Regions from separate parts of the Streptomyces sp. NPDC002499 genome, predicted to be linked through region 3. Evidence: predicted binding sites of a transcription regulator. Region 3 holds the regulator's gene; each other region holds the start of a gene.
The links. Region 3 encodes HrcA, which represses chaperone genes, less so after heat shock. Its sites were predicted from a motif close to TTNGCACTCNGNNNNNCNGAGTGCNAA; they were not measured.

Region 1 (3,274 bases), on a different contig from region 3:
CACCCTCTCCTGCTCCTCCACCGGCAACCTCGCGGGCGCGGTCGGCGCCGCCGCCGCGCGCGCCGGTTTCCGCTCGTGCGTGTTCATCCCGCACGACCTGGAGCAGGGCAAGGTCGTCATGGCCGCGATCTACGGCGGCGAGCTCGTCGGCATCGAGGGCAACTACGACGACGTGAACCGTTTCTGCTCCGAGCTGATCGGCGACCCGGCCGGCGAGGGCTGGGGCTTCGTCAACGTCAACCTGCGGCCGTACTACGCGGAGGGCTCCAAGACCCTGGCGTACGAGATCTGCGAGCAGCTCGGCTGGCAGCTGCCCGATCAGCTGGTCGTGCCGATCGCCTCCGGCTCGCAGCTCACGAAGATCGACAAGGGCTTGCAGGAGCTGATCAAGCTCGGGCTCGTCGAGGACAAGCCGTACAAGATCTTCGGCGCCCAGGCCGAGGGGTGCTCGCCGGTGTCCGTCGCCTACAAGGCCGGTCACGACGTGGTCCGCCCCCAGAAGCCGAACACCATCGCCAAGTCGCTGGCCATCGGCAACCCGGCGGACGGTCCGTACGTGCTCGACATCGCGCGCCGGACGGGCGGCGCGGTGGAGGACGTGAACGACGAGCAGGTGGTCGACGCGATCAAGTTGTTGGCGCGGACCGAGGGCATCTTCGCGGAGACCGCCGGTGGCGTGACCGTCGGCGTCGCGAAAAAGCTGATCGAGAACGGTCTCCTGGACCCGACCAAGACCACGGTCGTGCTGAACACCGGCGACGGCCTGAAGACCCTGGACGCGGTGGCCGGCACCGGTCTGACCGCCACCATCCGCCCGAACCTCGACTCCTTCCGAGAGGCAGGCCTCGCATCATGAGCGTTTCCGTCCGTATCCCGACCATCCTGCGGCCCTACACCGGCGGCGCGGCCGAGGTCGCGGCCGAAGGGGCGACCCTCGGCGAGGTCATCGCCGATCTGGAGAAGAACCACGCCGGTATCGCCGCGCGCGTGCTGGACGACCAGGGCAAGCTGCGGCGGTTCGTCAATGTGTACGTGAACGACGACGACGTGCGGTTCGAGCAGGGGCTCGAGACGGTCACCCCGGACGGGGCCGGCGTCTCGATCATCCCCGCCGTCGCCGGTGGCTGAACGTGGTTGATCGCGGCCGATAATTACCTTCGGTAACAGCGATTACGAAGAGTTCATCCGATTGCCCCCTCCGTGAGAGAAGCGGAGGGGGCAATTCAGTGGGGTTGAGCGAGGTACAGTTGGGGAACGCGCCGCCGATCCACGGGTCGGCCTCCCCGGAAACCTGCTGCACGGGCGACAAGAAGTAGCCAAAGTAAGCAGGTTTTTTGTGTGTTTTGCGCCTTTTATGGGGCCCGACTTGCCCTGAATTCTAATGAATTCTCGCCAGATTCCCGACCGGTCGTGCCCGGAATTCTCGTCGGATTGACCTGTTGCAGACGGCAGTTGGACGGATACATTCGGCCGCGGTCGACGCGTTCCGGCGCACGCCCCCAATCCGTGGGGGGTGAGGTCTGACCCGGATCCGCGAAGTGTGGATCTGTGCAAGGGCCAGTAATAGGGGAGTTAGGCATGGCTCAGGGCACCGTCAAGTGGTTCAACGCGGAGAAGGGGTACGGCTTCATCGCGGTCGACGGTGGTGCGGACGTCTTCGTCCATTACAGCGCCATTCAGATGGACGGCTACCGCACCCTGGAAGAGGGCCAGCGGGTCGAGTTCGAGATCTCGCAGGGTCAGAAGGGCCCGCAGGCCGACATGGTTCGCGTCACCGCCTGAACATTTCACATGGCGAGGGGTCCGCATCCGGCAGGGTGCGGGCCCCTCGCCGTGTCTGTGCGTGCCCTCGACGGTGCCCCGGCCGCCTGCCCGATCCCCGAGAGCCGCTTGCACTCGCAGGGGGCGAGTGCTAATCATTGGCGTTAGCACTCTGAAGGTGAGAGTGACAAGAAGGACCGGGTCGGTGAGGCCCGCAGGCCAGGTGGGGCAAGGAACCACGGGGCATGCGAGCCGTCCGTCGCGGGCGCGGGCGCGGTCCGAAGGAATCACCCCCAGTCCTGGAGGGACCACTTCACATGGCCAAGATCATCGCGTTCGACGAGGAGGCGCGGCGCGGCCTCGAGCGCGGCATGAACCAGCTCGCGGACGCCGTGAAGGTGACGCTCGGCCCCAAGGGCCGCAACGTCGTCCTCGAGAAGAAGTGGGGCGCCCCCACGATCACCAACGATGGTGTCTCCATCGCCAAGGAGATCGAGCTCGAGGACCCGTACGAGAAGATCGGCGCCGAGCTGGTCAAGGAAGTCGCCAAGAAGACGGACGACGTCGCCGGTGACGGTACGACCACTGCGACCGTGCTCGCCCAGGCCCTCGTCAAGGAGGGTCTGCGCAACGTAGCCGCCGGCGCCAACCCGATGGCCCTCAAGCGCGGTATCGAGAAGGCCGTCGAGGCCGTCTCCGGTGCCCTGCTCGAGCAGGCCAAGGATGTCGAGACCAAGGAGCAGATCGCCTCCACGGCCTCCATCTCCGCCGCCGACACCCAGATCGGCGAGCTCATCGCCGAGGCGATGGACAAGGTCGGCAAGGAAGGCGTCATCACCGTCGAGGAGTCCCAGACCTTCGGTCTGGAGCTGGAGCTCACCGAGGGTATGCGCTTCGACAAGGGCTACATCTCGGCGTACTTCGCCACCGACATGGAGCGGATGGAGGCGTCGCTCGACGACCCCTACATCCTGATCGCCAACTCCAAGATCGGCTCCGTCAAGGACCTGCTCCCGCTCCTGGAGAAGGTCATGCAGTCGGGCAAGCCGCTGCTGATCATCGCCGAGGACGTCGAGGGCGAGGCCCTGTCGACCCTGGTCGTCAACAAGATCCGCGGCACCTTCAAGTCCGTCGCCGTCAAGGCCCCGGGCTTCGGTGACCGTCGCAAGGCCATGCTCGGCGACATCGCCATCCTCACGGGCGGCGAGGTCATCTCCGAGGAGGTCGGCCTCAAGCTGGAGAACGCGTCCCTGGACCTCCTGGGCCGCGCCCGCAAGGTCGTCATCACCAAGGACGAGACCACCATCGTCGACGGCGCCGGGTCCTCGGACCAGGTCGGCGGCCGGGTCAACCAGATCCGCGCCGAGATCGAGAACAGCGACTCGGACTACGACCGCGAGAAGCTCCAGGAGCGCCTGGCGAAGCTCGCCGGTGGCGTCGCCGTCATCAAGGCCGGTGCCGCGACCGAGGTCGAGCTCAAGGAGCGCAAGCACCGCATCGAGGACGCCGTGCG
Region 2 (3,274 bases), on a different contig from region 3:
GATCGCCAGGTCCTCCAGCATCGCCTTGCGGCGGTCGCCGAAGCCGGGGGCCTTGACCGCGACCGCGTTGAAGGTGCCGCGGATCTTGTTGACGACCAGGGTCGACAGGGCCTCGCCCTCGACGTCCTCGGCGATGATCAGCAGCGGCTTGGAGGAGTTGGCCTGGATGACCTTCTCCAGCAGCGGCAGCAGGTCGGCGATGGCGCCGATCTTGCCCTGCGTGATGAGGATGTAGGGCTCGTCGAGGACGGCCTCCATGCGCTCCTGGTCCGTGACGAAGTACGGCGACAGGTAGCCCTTGTCGAAGGCCATGCCCTCGGTGAAGTCCAGCTCCAGACCGAAGGTGTTGGACTCCTCGACGGTGATGACACCGTCCTTGCCGACCTTGTCCATCGCCTCGGCGATGAGCTCGCCGACCTGGCTGTCCTGCGCGGACAGACCGGCGACGGCCGCGATGTCGGCCTTGTCGTCGATCGGGCGCGCGGTGGCGAGCAGCTCCTCGGAGACGGCGGCGACGGCCGCGTCGATGCCCTTCTTCAGGGCGGCCGGGGAGGCGCCGGCGGCGACGTTGCGCAGGCCCTCGCGGACGAGCGCCTGGGCCAGCACGGTGGCGGTGGTCGTACCGTCACCCGCGATGTCGTTGGTCTTGGTCGCCACCTCCTTCACCAGCTGGGCGCCGAGGTTCTCGTACGGGTCGTCGAGCTCGACCTCGCGGGCGATGGTGACACCGTCGTTGGTGATGGTGGGTGCGCCGAACTTCTTGTCGATGACGACGTTGCGGCCCTTGGGGCCGATCGTCACCTTGACCGTGTCGGCAAGCTTGTTGACGCCGCGCTCGAGGGCGCGACGGGCGTCCTCGTCGAACTTCAGGATCTTCGCCATGGGAGCGGTTCAGCCCTCTCGGAAAACGTGGGTGAAACGAACCACGCCCCCGACGCCCGGCTTCATAAGGTCGCGGGGGCCAGGGGCGCAGCTCACTGCAAAACTGGGTGAAGCGAAGTGAATTACTTCTCGATGATCGCGAGAACGTCGCGAGCCGAGAGGACGAGGTACTCCTCGCCGCTGTACTTCACTTCGGTGCCGCCGTACTTGCTGTACAGCACGATGTCGCCGGTCTTGACGTCGAGCGGCAGGCGCTCGCCGTTCTCGAAGCGGCCCGGGCCCACAGCGAGGACGACGCCCTCCTGGGGCTTCTCCTTCGCGGTGTCCGGGATGACCAGGCCAGAGGCCGTGGTCTGCTCGGCGTCGAGCGGCTGGACCACAATGCGGTCCTCGAGCGGCTTGATGGCAACCTTGGAGCTGGCGGTCGTCACGATCCGACCTCCCCCTTCGGAGATCTCACGGGGTTAACTGTCTGAGGTGGCGACCAGGTGGATCCGTCGTCGCGGGTGCCGGACCTGCCCGTCGCTATTGGCACTCCCCAGTGGCGAGTGCCAGAACCGAGACTATGACCGCGATTAGCACTCGGTCAAGCGGAGTGCCAATCAGCCACGAGATGCCGGCGGCGCTTCGGCGGGTTCGTCGGCCTGAACGGCCTCGTCCTCAAACGCCGGACGGGCTGAAAATGCCGACCGGCATCGAGACCTCGCCCTAGACGTAATCCTCCAGCCTTCCCACCGTAAGTCCCGCCCTCTCCGCCTCCCGCAGCACCCGTACCGTCCGTTCCCGCAGCGTCGGGTCCGCCTTCTCGCCCGACGCCAGCGAGACGATGTCGCCGGGGCGCAGCCGGTGTTCGCCGCCCGTGAACGTGAGGGTGCCGTCCTCCGAAGCGGCCCGCCACAGCACCACCGCCGACACCCCGCAGTCCCCCGCCGCCCGCAGTGTCGTCGTGTCGTACGTGCCGTAGGGCGGGCGGAACAGGCGGGGGCGGAGGCCGAAGCGGGCGCGGAGTTTGTCCTGCTGGCCGCAGATCTCGGCGCGCTGGCCGAGGTAGGGCAGGCCGCGCAGGGCGGCGTGGTCGAGGGTGTGGTTCTGGATGCTCGCGCCGACCGACTGGAGCCGCGCGAAGTGGCCGTAGCCCGGCCCCACCACGCTGTCGGTGAGGAACATGCTGACGGGCAGCCGGAGTTCGCGGACCATGTCGACGAAGCGCGGGTCCTGCTCGGCGCCGTCGTCGTACGTGAGGAAGACCACCTTGTCGCGGGTGGGTACGCGAGAGAGGACCGGCGGCAGCCCCGGACCTGCCGAGCGGGCGGCCGGGAGTCGGGCGGCCCGCGGGGCCGGGGCGAGCGGGGCGGTCAGGCCCCAGCGGCGGTACGGCGGCTGCGCGGCGCCGGCCGGCCCGTGCGGGCGTACCCGCTGGGCCGCCTTCCTGCCCAGCCGCTCGATCGGGTCGACGGACTGGGCGCAGCCGGCGAGCAGCGCGGCCGCGAGGACGCCGGCCAGCAGGCCCCGGCCCCGCGTTTTCACAGGTAGTCCTCCAGCCGGGCCACCGCGTAGCCCTGGGCCGTGACCTTGTCGAGGAAGCGGCGGACCATGTCGGGCATGGTGCCCTTCCAGTCCTCGCGGCCCCGGAAGTGGCTGAGCACGATGTCGCCGGGGTGCAGGTCCCGGTCCCACTCGCGGTACTCCCAGTGGTCGACGAAGACCTCCTCGTCCCAGATCGGCGCGTACCTGATGCCGCAGTCCTTGGCGGCGCGCAGGGTGTCCTGGTTGTAGTTGCCGAAGGGCGGCCGGAAGAGGGTCGGACGCTTGCCGTACCGCTTCTCGATCACGTCCTGCATGCCGCAGATCTCGTGCTTCTGGCGGCGGTAGGACAGGGCCGGCAGGTAGGGGTGGTGGAGGGTGTGGTTGTTCAGGACGACACCCCGGTCCTGCATCTTCTTGAAGTACGGGTAGTCGTCCTTGATCAGGTAGTCGCTGAGGAAGGCCGTGTACGGGATCTTCAGGTCGCTCATCATCCGCAGGAACGCCGGGTCCTTCTCGGCGCCGTCGTCGATGGTGAGGAAGACGACCTTCTCCTTGGTGGGGATCGTGGTGAAGACCGGCGGGAGGTTCAACTCCTCCTGGTCGTCCACCTCGAAGCCCTCGCGGGCGGTGATCTCCGGCTTGTGCGCGGGGGCGGCGGGCGCGGTCAGCGGGACCGTCCGCAGGCCCCAGCGCTTCGCGGCGGCGACCCGGGCGGCGTGTGCGACACGCAGTCGCGTGGCGTACGCGTCGAGGGCACGGGCGGGTGCAGCCTTGAGCGCCTGCTGGCCCGGCGCCGGCCGCACCGCATGCCCGTGCCCGCGCCCGGCCCCACCGTCCCGCCCGCCGTCCTGCGCACAGCCGGCGG
Region 3 (3,274 bases):
GGCCCGCCTGGGGTTCGCCGGACTCCTCGACCAGGTCGCCGCAGAACAGCACCGCGGGGGAGTCGGGCAGGGCAGGGACGAGGACCGCGAGGTCGTGGGCCGTGTGGCCGGGGCCGACGTTCGCCAGCAGGACCTGGCGGCCGTCGCCCAGGTCGAGCGTCCACTCGCCGGAGACCTGGTGGCGCGGCGCGACGAGGGTGTCCGCGGCCTCGGTCGCCGCCCGCTCGTCCAGCCCGTTGCGCACCGCGTCCGCCCGCAGCTCCTCGCGCGCGTGGACGGACATCACGTCCAGGCCCACCGCGCCGAAGACCTCCGCGCCCGCGAACGCCGCCGCCCCGAAGACATGGTCGAAATGCGGGTGCGTGAGCGCGAGATGAGTCACACGGTGGCCGGCGAGCGCCTGCGCGCGCGTCCGCAGCAGCGCGCCCTCCGCCAGGCTCGACCCCGAGTCGATCACGAGCGCCGTGCCGTCCCCGACGACCAGCCCCGCCGTGCAGTCCCAGCCGGGCAGCCGGCACCGGCCGACACCCGCCGCCAGCCGCTCCCACCCCAGCTCTTCCCAAGTCACCGTCATACGGCGACGCTAGCTCTACGGGGTCGCTCCGCAGGCCGTCCTTGCCCGGGGAGTACCCCTCCGCCGTACACTGGCCGGGGAATGCTGGCACTCGGCTGGACAGAGTGCCAGGCGAAGCGCCCAGGGGACGAGTTCGGGAGGTGTGCGCGATGTTGAGTGAACGACGGCTCCAGGTGCTGCGCGCCATCGTCCAGGACTATGTCGGCACCGAGGAGCCGGTCGGGTCGAAGGCCCTCACCGAGCGGCACAACCTCGGCGTCTCCCCGGCGACGGTGCGCAACGACATGGCGGCCCTGGAGGACGAGGGCTTCATCGCCCAGCCGCACACCAGCGCCGGGCGCATCCCCACCGACAAGGGCTACCGGCTGTTCGTCGACAAGCTCGCCGGCGTCAAGCCGATGAGCGGCCCCGAGCGGCGCGCCATCCAGAACTTCCTGGACGGCGCCGTGGACCTCGACGACGTCGTGGCCCGCACGGTACGGCTGCTCGCGCAGCTCACCCGGCAGGTCGCCGTCGTGCAGTACCCCTCGCTGACCCGCTCGACCGTGCGCCACGTGGAGCTGCTCGCACTGGCTCCGGCCCGGCTGATGCTGGTGCTGATCACGGACACCGGCCGGGTCGAGCAGCGCATGGTGGACTGCCCGGCGCCCTTCGGGGAGACCTCGCTCGCGGATCTGCGGGCGCGGCTCAACAGCACGGTCGCGGGCCGCCGGTTCTCGGACGTCCCCCGGCTCGTGGAGGACCTCCCCGACGCCTTCGACGTCGAGGACCGCGGCACGGTCTCGACGGTGCTCTCCACCCTCCTGGAGACACTCGTCGAGGAGAACGAGGAGCGGCTGGTGATCGGCGGAACGGCCAATCTCACCCGTTTCGGACATGACTTCCCCCTCACCATCCGCCCCGTTCTGGAGGCCTTGGAGGAACATGTCGTACTCCTCAAGTTGCTTGGCGAGGCAGGGGATTCGGGCATGACCGTACGCATCGGTCACGAGAACGCCTACGAGGGACTCAACTCCACTTCCGTGGTGTCGGTGGGCTACGGTTCGGGCGGCGAGGCAGTCGCCAAGCTCGGCGTGGTCGGACCGACCCGCATGGATTACCCGGGAACGATGGGAGCGGTACGCGCAGTGGCACGGTACGTCGGACAGATCCTGGCGGAGTCGTAAGTGGCCACGGACTACTACGCCGTTCTCGGCGTGCGCCGCGACGCGTCGCAGGATGAGATCAAGAAGGCGTTCCGTCGGCTCGCGCGCGAGCTGCACCCGGACGTCAACCCGGATCCGAAGACCCAGGAGCGGTTCAAGGAGATCAACGCCGCCTACGAGGTGTTGTCGGACCCGCAGAAGAAGCAGGTCTACGACCTCGGCGGCGACCCGCTCTCGCAGGCCGGCGGCGGTGCCGGCGGCTTCGGCGCGGGCGGCTTCGGGAACTTCTCGGACATCATGGACGCTTTCTTCGGCACGGCCTCGCAGCGCGGCCCGCGCTCGCGGACCCGCCGGGGCCAGGACGCCATGATCCGGCTGGACATCGAGCTGGACGAGGCGGCCTTCGGCACCACGAAGGACATCCAGGTCGACACGGCGATCGTCTGCACCACCTGCAACGGTGAGGGCGCGGCGCCGGGGACCTCGGCCCAGACCTGTGACATGTGCCGCGGTCGCGGCGAGGTGTCCCAGGTCACCCGGTCCTTCCTCGGTCAGGTCATGACCTCCCGCCCCTGCCCCCAGTGCCAGGGCTTCGGCACGGTCGTACCGACCCCGTGCCCGGAGTGCGCGGGCGACGGCCGGATCCGCTCGCGGCGCACGCTGACGGTCAAGATCCCGGCCGGCGTCGACAACGGCACCCGGATCCAGCTCGCGGGCGAGGGCGAGGTCGGCCCCGGCGGCGGCCCCGCCGGCGACCTGTACGTGGAGATCCACGAGCTGCCGCACGCGATGTTCCAGCGGCGCGGTGACGACCTGCACTGCACGGTGACCCTCCCGATGACCGCGGCCTCCCTCGGCACGAAGGTGCCGCTGGAGACGCTGGACGGTCTGGAGGAGGTCGACATCAGGCCCGGCACCCAGTCCGGCCAGTCGATCCCGCTGCACGGCCGCGGCGTCACGCATCTGCGCGGCGGCGGCCGGGGCGACCTCATCGTGCACGTCGAGGTCATGACCCCGAGCAAGCTGGACCCGGAGCAGGAACGCCTGCTGCGCGAACTGGCCCAACTGCGCGGCGAGGAGCGGCCCACGGGGCAGTTCCAGCCGGGGCAGCAGGGGTTGTTCTCGCGGTTGAAGGACGCGTTCAACGGTCGGTGACGGGTTGCCGGGGGTTGTCGCCCCCGGACTCCGTACCGGCGGGAAATGGCCACCGACATCCCGCCGGTGCCGTGAGATGCCGTAGGCCTATGCCCTGCCGAAGGCCGATTCGGACTTGTTCGGAGGACGTGACAACATGCCGTCATGTCCTCCGCACTGACCGATCTCTTCCCTCACCCGATCGTGCAGGCGCCCATGGCGGGCGGCGTCTCCGTGCCGCGGCTCGCCGCCGCCGTGTCCGAGGCCGGCGGGCTGGGGTTCCTCGCCGCCGGGTACAAGACGGCCGACGGCATGTACCAGGAGATCAAGCAGATCCGAGGGCTCACGAACCGTCCCTTCGGCGTGAACCTGTTCATGCCGCAGCCGGACAACGCCGACCCCGGCGCCGTCGAGATCTACG

Region 1: a site for HrcA is predicted at 1,926-1,952, ahead of groL (chaperonin GroEL). Genes of this name have one in related genera too.
Region 2: a site for HrcA is predicted at 1,458-1,484, ahead of groES (co-chaperone GroES). Genes of this name have one in related genera too.

The regions. Positions count from the first base shown of each region.
Region 1 is NZ_JBSFXO010000005.1:469,254-472,527, reverse strand. Features, by position in the region: gene thrC (threonine synthase) at 1-856, shown strand, start outside; gene ACWD5F_RS16235 (MoaD/ThiS family protein) at 853-1,128, shown strand; gene ACWD5F_RS16230 (cold-shock protein) at 1,579-1,782, shown strand; gene groL (chaperonin GroEL) at 2,079-3,274, shown strand, end outside.
Region 2 is NZ_JBSFXO010000020.1:71,078-74,351, forward strand. Features, by position in the region: gene groL (chaperonin GroEL) at 1-882, opposite strand, end outside; gene groES (co-chaperone GroES) at 1,005-1,313, opposite strand; gene ACWD5F_RS43880 (polysaccharide deacetylase family protein) at 1,591-2,409, opposite strand; gene ACWD5F_RS43885 (polysaccharide deacetylase family protein) at 2,406-3,274, opposite strand, start outside.
Region 3 is NZ_JBSFXO010000004.1:543,087-546,360, reverse strand. Features, by position in the region: gene ACWD5F_RS13505 (MBL fold metallo-hydrolase) at 1-574, opposite strand, end outside; gene hrcA (heat-inducible transcriptional repressor HrcA) at 724-1,740, shown strand; gene dnaJ (molecular chaperone DnaJ) at 1,741-2,874, shown strand; gene ACWD5F_RS13490 (nitronate monooxygenase) at 3,019-3,274, shown strand, end outside.